Regions from separate parts of the Pseudonocardia xishanensis genome, predicted to be linked through region 2. Evidence: riboswitches for the same ligand, from Rfam matches in the RefSeq annotation. Region 2 holds a riboswitch; the other holds the start of a gene.

Region 1 (4,409 bases), 120 kb from region 2:
GCGCGGGTCCCGCTCGACGGCGCGGTGTTCGCCTCCGTGGACGCCAAGGCCGCGGAGCAGGGCATCCTCGACGCGATCGCCCCCGCGACGCTGCGCACCCGCCCGGCGGCCGAGCTCGCGGCGGTCCATGCCGCCGGGGCGGCGCTCGAGCGGCCCGCCGCCGGTTCCGGGTCGGCAGGGTCGGCCGAGTCCGCCGCCGGGTCCGCGGCGCTGCGGTCGGGTCGGGGGAGCGCGCGGGCGGACGCCGCCGTCGGGACGCCGAGTGTCGCGGAGGCGGCGGCGCTGCGGGTCGCCGGGGCGGGGGCGGTGCTGCTCGTGCCGAAGACCGTCGTCGGGCGGGTCACCGTGGCCTGCGCTTCGGGCCAGGGTGACGTGTGATACCCCCGTGGGGTAGTCGGCTCGGGACGCCTCTCCGGCCATCTATGCTTCCGGACGCCACAGACTGGGAAGGAACGAGCGCGTGACCGAGCACGACCAGTACCTCGTCGGCCTCGATCTGGGGGGCCGCAGGGTCGTCGTCGTCGGGGGTGGGCAGGTCGCGCAGCGGCGGGTGTCCCGGCTGATCGCGGCGGGCGCCCTCGTGGAGGTGGTGTCCCCGGAGGTCACCCCGGCCGTCGAGGGGATGGCGACCGCGCGGGAGATCACCTGGACCCCCCGCGAGTACGTCGACGGAGATCTCGAAGGCGCCTGGTACGTCCTCGCCTGCACGGACGATCCGCAGGTCAACGCGGCCGTGGGGGTCGAGGCGGAGCGCAGCCGGATCTTCTGCGTGCGCGCGGACGACGGCAGTCTCGGCACGGCCGTCACCCCCGCCACCGGCCGGTACGACGGGCTGACCGTCGGCGTGCTCGCCCGCGGCGCGCACCGCCGCTCCGCCGCCGTGCGGACCGCGCTGGTCGAGGCGCTGCAGGCCGGGGTGGTGTCGGACTCCGCCGAGCCGGTGCTGCCCGGCGTCGCGCTGGTGGGCGGCGGGCCCGGCGACCCGGAGCTGATCACGGTCCGCGGGCGGCGGCTGCTGGCGCGGGCGGACGTCGTCGTCGCCGACCGGCTCGGCCCGCGGGACCTGATCGAGGAGCTGGGCCCGGACGTCGAGGTGATCGACGCCTCCAAGATCCCCTACGGCCGGGCGATGGCCCAGCAGCGGATCAACGAGCTGCTGGTCGAGCACGCGAGGGCCGGGAGGTTCGTGGTGCGGCTCAAGGGCGGCGACCCGTTCGTCTACGGCCGCGGGTTCGAGGAGGTCCAGGCCTGCACCACGGCCGGGGTGCCGGTGACCGTCGTACCCGGGATCACCAGCGCGTTCGCCGCGCCCGCGGTCGCGGGCGTCCCGGTCAGCCACCGCGGGGTGGCGCACGAGATCGTCGTGGTGTCCGGGCACGTCGCGCCCGGGGACCCGCGCAGCCTCGTCGACTGGACCGCGCTCGGGCGGATGACGGGCACGATCGTGCTGATGATGGCCGTCGAGCGGATCGGCCTGTTCGCGGACGCGCTGATCACGAACGGCCGTGCCGCGGACACCCCCGTCGCGGTGATCCAGGACGGCACCACCCGCATCCAGCGCACGCTGCGGTCCCGGTTGGACGCGGTCGCCGCGGACATCGAGGCGCACGAGATCAGCCCGCCCGCGATCGTCGTCGTGGGGCCGGTGGCGGGGCTGTCGGACCGGGGGTGACCTGGCTCGTCCGGCACGGCGAGTCCACCTGGAACGCCGCCGGGCTCCTGCAGGGCTCGACGCGCCACGTCGGGTTGACCGCGCGGGGGCGGGCGCAGGCGCGGGCCGCCGCCGCGGAGCTCCGTCGGCTCCTCGTCGGTCCGGCCACCTCCGCAGGCGCCGCCGTTGCGGAGGTCCCGGCCCACCGGATCCTCACCAGCCCGCAGCGCCGCGCGGCGGAGACCGCCGAGATCCTCGCGGGGGTGCTCGGCCTCCCCGTTCACGAATGCCCCGAGCTGCGGGAACAGTCGCACGGGGCGTGGGAGGGGCGGCCCGCCGCGCCCTACGCCCCGCTGCTCGCCGCGGCGGGGCCGGACTGGGCGCCGCCGGGCGGGGAGACCTTCCGGGCCCTGTGTGCCCGGGTGCGGGGGCTCGACCCGACCGGTGCGGTCCTCGTCACGCACGGGGAGACGATCCGGGCGATCCTGCGTGATCCGCGCTGTCGGATCCCGCACAACGGTGAGGTCCTGCTTGCGTCCGCGACTCCCGCGTGGTCTGGTTCGGGGGACGGCAGTGCAGGAAACCGGTGCGAATCCGGTGCGGTCCCGCCACTGTGACCGGGGAGCGCGTCCCCACGCCCGACCACCCTCGCCGAGGGGAAGGTCGGGGGCGCGTGCCGATCCGGGAGCCAGGACACTCGCGGCCGTCGCCGGTGATTCCACGATGAGGGCGCGGACCCTCGAGGAGGCCACGATGTCCGGTCATGTCGTCGTGCTCGGTGTCGGCGCGGGTGATCCCGACGCCGCGGGGGGTGCGGACCTGCTGGCGGCCGCGGACCACGTGTTCGTCGTCCCGCAGGTCGAGTCCGAGGTGTTGTTCTACGCCGAGGCCTGGCGGGTCGAGGCCGTCGAACCCGCGGGCGCGGTCCAGGCGGTGAGCGCGGTGCTCGCGCTGGAGGGGCCCTGCACGGTGGCCGTCGCGGTGGCGGGGGACCCGACCGCGGACCCGGCCTGGCGCGCGGTGGTCGACGGGCTGCGCGTCGCGGTGGACGCCGAGGTGTCGGCGGTCCCGGGTGTCGCGGTGGTGCCCCCGAGGCTCTCGCCCCTGTGGTGAGCCTGTACGAGGCCGTCCACGGCAGGCGGGACGTCCGCGCCGGCTTCCTGCCGGACCTCCCGGTCGCCGACGACGTGCTGGTCCGAGTGCTCGAGGCCGCGCACGCCGCGCCGAGCGTGGGGTTCTCGCAGCCCTGGGACTTCGTGGTCGTGCGGGACCGCGGGACGCGTGCCCGGGTCGCGGAGCTGGTCGCGCGGCAGCGGGAGGCGTTCGCCGCGTCGCTGCCGCGGGCCCGGGCCGAGGCGTTCGCCGCACTCAAGGTCGAGGCCGTGCTGGACACCCCGGTGAACGTCGTGGTCACCAGCGACCCGACGCGGGGTGGCAGGCACACCCTCGGCCGTCACGGCAGGCCCGAGATGGCCGCCCACTCGACCGCCGCGGCCGTGCAGAACCTGTGGCTGGCGGCGCGCGCCGAGGGGCTGGGCGTCGGCTGGGTGAGCTTCTTCGACGACGACGGGCTGCGCGCGCTCGCCGAGCTGCTGGGGCTGCCCGGGCACGTCGAGGTCGTCGCCTACCTGTGTGTGGGGCACGTGCGGGAGTTCGCCGCCGAGCCCGAGCTGGCCCGCGCGGGCTGGGCGCGGCGGCGGCCGCTGCGCTGGGCCGTGCACTCGGAGCGGTACGGAGACCGGGCGCTGCCCGGGGAGGTGGCCATGAGCCTGCTGGACGAGACGGTCGCGGAGATCACCCCGGCGTCGGCCGAGGCGGCCGCGGAGGCGCGGGACCGGCTGGACCGGATGACCAAGCCGCGGGGCTCGCTCGGCCGGGTGGAGGACCTGGCCGTGCGGCTCGCGGCGATCGCGGGGCAGTGCCCGCCGCCGGTGCCGGAGCCCGCGGCGGTCGCCGTGTTCGCAGGCGACCACGGGGTGCACGCGCAGGGGGTGTCGCCGTGGCCGCAGGAGGTCACGGCGCAGATGGTCGGGAACTTCCTGGCCGGGGGCGCGGTGGTCAACTCCTTCGCCCGCCAGCTCGGGGCCGAGGTGTGCGTGGTGGACGTGGGTGTCGCGGCACCCCTGGACCCCGTCCCGGGCCTGCTGCCCCGACGGGTCCGGGCAGGCACCGCGGACCTCTCGGTCGGGCCCGCGCTGTCCCGTGCGGAGGCGCAGCAGGCCGTCGAGGTGGGCATCGAGGTCGCCCGCGACCTCGTCGCCGCCGGGAACCGGCTGCTGGTCACCGGCGACATGGGGATCGCGAACACGACCGCCGCCGCGGCGCTGATCTGCGCGGTGACCGGGGCCTCCGCGGCCGAGGCGACCGGGCGGGGCACCGGGATCGACGACGCCACCCTGGCCCTGAAGACGGACGTCGTGCAGGCGGCGGTGGACCGGCTGACCCGGGAGGACGGGCTCGACCTGCTCGCCGCGTTCGGCGGGCTGGAGCACGCGGGGCTCGCCGGGTTCGTGCTCGGCGCGGCCGCCCTGCGCGTCCCCGTCCTGCTCGACGGCGTCAACGCCGGCGCCGCCGCGCTGGTCGCCTCCGTGCTCGCCCCCGACGCGATCGACTACTGCGTGGCCGGACACCGCTCCGCCGAACCCGGGCACGCCCTCGCGATGGCGCACCTCGGCCTCGACCCCCTGCTGGACCTGGGTATGCGGCTCGGGGAGGGCACGGGCGCCCTCCTCGCCCTCCCGGTCGTCCAGGGCGCCGC
Region 2 (4,409 bases):
GTAGAACACGTCGATCGCGCGCTGGTAGTCGTCCACGGTCTCGGTGGTGACCGGGTAGACGAGCTGCTCCTCGATCTGGTCACCGCGCAGGTACGGCTCGGCGATCCCGCGCGCGATGGAGCGGCCGTGCCGCGCGGAGTGGTAGGCGACGACGTCCGCGGCGCCGATCAACCGGGCCGCCTTGATCGTGACCAGCTCCGGGTCGCCGGGGCCCAGCCCGACGCCGTACAGGGTGCCCGCCATCTCAGATCTCCTGCTCGGTGGCCAGCGCGTTCAGCGCGGCAGCGGTGATCGCCGAGCCGCCGCGACGGCCGTGCACCACCAGGTACTCGAGGTCGGTGCGGGCGGCGAGCGCCGCCTTGGACTCCGCGGCGCCGATGAACCCCACCGGGATCCCGATGACCGCGGCGGGGCGCGGGGCGCCTGCGTCGATCATGTCGAGGAGGTGGAACAGAGCCGTGGGGGCGTTGCCGATCGCGACGACGGCGCCCGCGAGCCGGTCGCCCCAGAGCTCCATCGCCGCCGCCGAGCGCGTGTTCCCGAGGGCCGACGCGATTCCCGGGACCTCCGGCTCCCGCAGCGTGCAGACGACCTCGTTGTCCTTCGGCAGCCGCGACCGCGTGACGCCGGAGGCGACCATCATGGCGTCGCACAGGATCGGGGCGCCCGCGCGCAGGGCGTCGCGGGCGGCGGTGACGACGCCGGGGGAGTAGGCGATGTCGCGGGTCAGGTCGACCTGGCCGCAGGCGTGGATCATCCGGACGGCCACGTACCCGACGTCCGCCGGGAACCCGGACAGGTCCGCCTCCGCTCGGATCGTGGCGAAGCTGCGCCGGTAGATCTCCGCGCCGTCGCGGATGTAGTCGCTGGTCATGCGGGACTCTCCAGGAGTGCTCGGAGGCCGGCCTGCAGGCCGTCGATCTCGTAGGTGCCGTCGGGTCGGGCCACGACGTCGCGGTGCGGGCCGTGCGGCGCCCCGCACCGCCGCCCACAGCCGACGACGTGGGCGCGGGCGGTCGTGACGCCCCGGGAGCCGGTGTCGGCGCTGTCCGAGCTGTCGGCGGGTCCGCGGGTGTCGTGGCGGAGGTCGGCGAGGAGCGCACGCACGTCCCCGCGCACGTCGGCGAGGGACTTCGCGCAGCCCGGCCGCCCGGCGCAGGCGCTGATCTGCAGAGCCGGGTCGCCGGGTTCGGTCACCAGGCCCGCCGCGCGCAGCCGGTCCGCGGCGCCGGGTTCGGGGTCGGGCAGGAGCAGGGTGCGCCAGGGGGTGACGAGCACCTCGGGCGCGGAGTGCGCCAGCGCCCGCAGCTGGGCGGCGGACAGCTCGCCGAGCACCGGAGCCACCCCGACCGCGCGGCCCCCCAGCACCCCCACGAGATCCACTCCCGTGGAACGGAGCGGTCGCTGAGCGACCGCCGCGCTCCCGAGGTGTGGATCACCGTCCGAGGGAGTGCCAATCCGGGCGAGGGCGGCGGCGATGCGGGCCGGGGCGTCGTCGATCTCGGCGGCGCGCCAGGCGCTCGTGCACCCGGTGTCCTCGGTGCGCAGCGTGAGGAACGCCTCAGCGGCCGCGACGAGGAGGGACGGCGCGTCCCGCGGTGCGCACCCCAGACCCGTCGGCACGCCCGCGACCAGCAGGGATCCCCGGTCCGCGGCCGTCGCGAACCAGCACAGATCGGGTTCCTCGGCGGCGACGTCCCCGCGCCCGTCGTCGAGGGCGACGAGGAAGCGGCCGGGGAGGGCGGACAGCTCCGGGGTGGCGCAGAGCAGGGCGTCGACCACGGCGGCGAGGCCCCGGACGTCCGCCACTCCACCGTCCACACCGGACAGCGGAGAGGCCACGATGTTGCGCACCCGCTCGTGGGTGGTCGACGGCAGCAGACCCGCCGAGACGAGCCGCGACCCGAGCCGCGGGTCCGCCCGGTCCAGGCCCCTGAGCTGCAGGTTCCCTCGCGAGGTGAGGTGCACCGCGCCGTCTCCGAGGTCCTCGGCGCACCCGGCGAGCACCCGCAGCTGGGCGGCCGTGACCACGCCGCCCGGCAGCCGCACACGGGCCAGTGCGCCGTCCGCCGCGTCGTGCGGGGCGAGGACGCCGGGGCAGGCGTCGGCGCGGGTGCGGGGGGCGGTCACCGCGACACTGTAGGCATGGCGGGCGGGTCCGCGGTGGCGCCTCCCGCCCGTCGAGACGCGCACCGGCCCGGTTGACGCGGACCCACCCGGTTGCGGAGAGTGGGCCCCACAACCGAAGAACGGCGAGTGGGCCAGGAAGCCGGTGCGAGTCCGGCGCGGTCCCGCCACTGTCACCGGGGAGCAGACCCCGCCACAGGCCACGGGGAGACCCGGAAGGCCGGGGCGAGCGACGATCCGGGAGCCAGGACACTGCCCGCACGCCGACCTGCACGTCTGACCCGGGACGAGGATCCCGAGGAGGGGAATCTCGATGACCCGTGTCCTGCTGTTGTCGACGTCGGACACGGACCTGTTGTCCGCCAGGGCCTCCGGTGCGGACTTCGTCCTGGCCAACCCCAACCGCGTGCTGCTCGCGGACCTGCCCGCCATGGCGGCGGAGGCGGACGTCGTGGTGGTGCGGGTGCTCGGCGGCTACCGGTACTGGGAGGACGGGCTCGACCTGCTGCGGGCCGGCGAGACCCCGCTGGTCGCGTTGGGCGGCGAGATGGCCCCGGACGCCGAGATGATGGAGCTCTCCAGCGTCCCGGCGGGCGTCGCGGCCGAGGCGCACACCTACTTCGCGCAGGGCGGCACGGAGAACCTCCGCCAGCTGCACGCGTTCCTCTCCGACACGGTGCTGCTCACCGGCGAGGGTTTCGCGCCCCCGATCGCCCTGCCCGAATGGGGAGTGCTGGAACGGGAGTCGGCCGACCGGCCGGGCCCGACGGTCGCGGTGCTGTACTACCGCGCCCAGCAGATCGCCGGGAACGTCGCGTACATCGAGGCGCTCTGCCAGGCCATCGAGGCGAAGGGCGCCACCCCGCTGCCGATCTTCTGCGCCTCCCTGCGCCAGGCCCCGGCCGCGCTGCTGGAGACCCTCAGGGCCGCCGACGCCATGATCGTCACCGTGCTCGCCGCGGGCGGCACCAAGCCCGCCACCGCGCAGGCGGGCGGCGAGGACGAGGAGTGGGACGTCACCGAGCTCGCCGCGCTGGACGTCCCGATCCTGCAGGGCCTGTGCCTGACCTCGAGCCGCGCCACCTGGGAGTCCAACGACGACGGGCTCTCCCCGCTGGACGTCGCCACCCAGGTCGCCGTCCCCGAGTTCGACGGCAGGCTGATCACCGTCCCGTTCTCCTTCAAGGAGATCGACGCGGACGGGCTCTCCACCTACGTCCCGGACCCCGAGCGGGCCGCGCGGGTCGCCGGGATCGCGGTGCGGCACGCCGAGCTGCGCCGGATCCCCAACGCGGACAAGAAGATCGTGCTCATGTTGAGCGCCTACCCGACGAAGCACGCGCGGATCGGGAACGCCGTCGGGCTGGACACGCCGGCGTCGACCGTCGCGCTGCTGAGGGCCATGGCCGAGGCCGGGTACGACGCCGGTGACCTCCCCGGGGTCGCCGCAGGCGACGGCGACGCGCTGATCCACGCCCTGATCGAGGCGGGCGGACAGGACCCGGACTGGCTGACCGAGGAGAAGCTGGCGGGCAACCCGATCCGCATCTCGGCCGAGCAGTACCGGGCCTGGTTCGACACCCTGCCCCAGGACCTCCGCGACGCCGTGACCGAGCACTGGGGCCCGCCGCCCGGTGAGCAGTACGTCCAGAACGGGGACATCGTCGTCGCGGCGCTGCGCAGCGGGAACGTCACGCTGATGGTGCAGCCGCCCCGCGGCTTCGGGGAGAACCCGGTCGCGATCTACCACGATCCCGACCTGCCGCCGTCGCACCACTACCTGGCCGCGTACCGGTGGGTGGCGGAGAGCTTCGGCGCCCACGCGATCGTCCACATCGGCAAGCACGGGAACCTGGAGTGGCTCCCGGGCAAGACCCTCGGGATGTCCGCGAGCTGCGGGGTGGACGCGGCGCTCGGCGACCTCCCGCTGATCTACCCCTTCCTGGTCAACGACCCCGGCGAGGGCACGCAGGCCAAGCGCCGGGCGCACGCCACGCTCGTCGACCACCTGATCCCGCCGATGGCCCGCGCGGAGACCTACGGCGACATCTCCCGGCTGGAGCAGCTGCTCGACGAGCACGCCAACGTCTCCGCCCTCGACCCCGCCAAGCTGCCCGCGATCCGCCAGCAGATCTGGACGCTGATGCAGGCCGCGAAGCTCGACCACGACCTCGGCCTGGAGGAGCGCCCGCACGAGGCCGAGTTCGACGACTTCCTGCTGCACGTCGACGGCTGGCTCTGCGAGATCAAGGACGTCCAGATCCGGGACGGCCTGCACGTGC

The links. Region 2 has a riboswitch for cobalamin ahead of cobN (cobaltochelatase subunit CobN). Riboswitches for the same ligand answer to the same signal wherever they lie in the genome.
Region 1: it holds a riboswitch for cobalamin, as region 2 does, so the genes downstream of both, ABD993_RS24425 (hypothetical protein) here and cobN (cobaltochelatase subunit CobN) in region 2, are expected to answer to the same signal.

What each region holds. Positions count from the first base shown of each region.
Region 1 covers NZ_BAABGT010000075.1:169,834-174,242, forward strand. Annotated here, with positions in the region: gene ABD993_RS24410 (cobalamin biosynthesis protein) at 1-378, shown strand, start outside; gene cobA (uroporphyrinogen-III C-methyltransferase) at 461-1,672, shown strand; gene ABD993_RS24420 (histidine phosphatase family protein) at 1,669-2,268, shown strand; cobalamin riboswitch at 2,229-2,349, shown strand; gene ABD993_RS24425 (hypothetical protein) at 2,405-2,764, shown strand; gene cobT (nicotinate-nucleotide--dimethylbenzimidazole phosphoribosyltransferase) at 2,761-4,409, shown strand, end outside.
Region 2 covers NZ_BAABGT010000075.1:292,214-296,622, forward strand. Annotated here, with positions in the region: gene ABD993_RS24955 (precorrin-2 C(20)-methyltransferase) at 1-243, opposite strand, end outside; gene ABD993_RS24960 (precorrin-8X methylmutase) at 245-874, opposite strand; gene ABD993_RS24965 (precorrin-3B synthase) at 871-2,130, opposite strand; cobalamin riboswitch at 2,263-2,382, shown strand; gene cobN (cobaltochelatase subunit CobN) at 2,441-4,409, shown strand, end outside.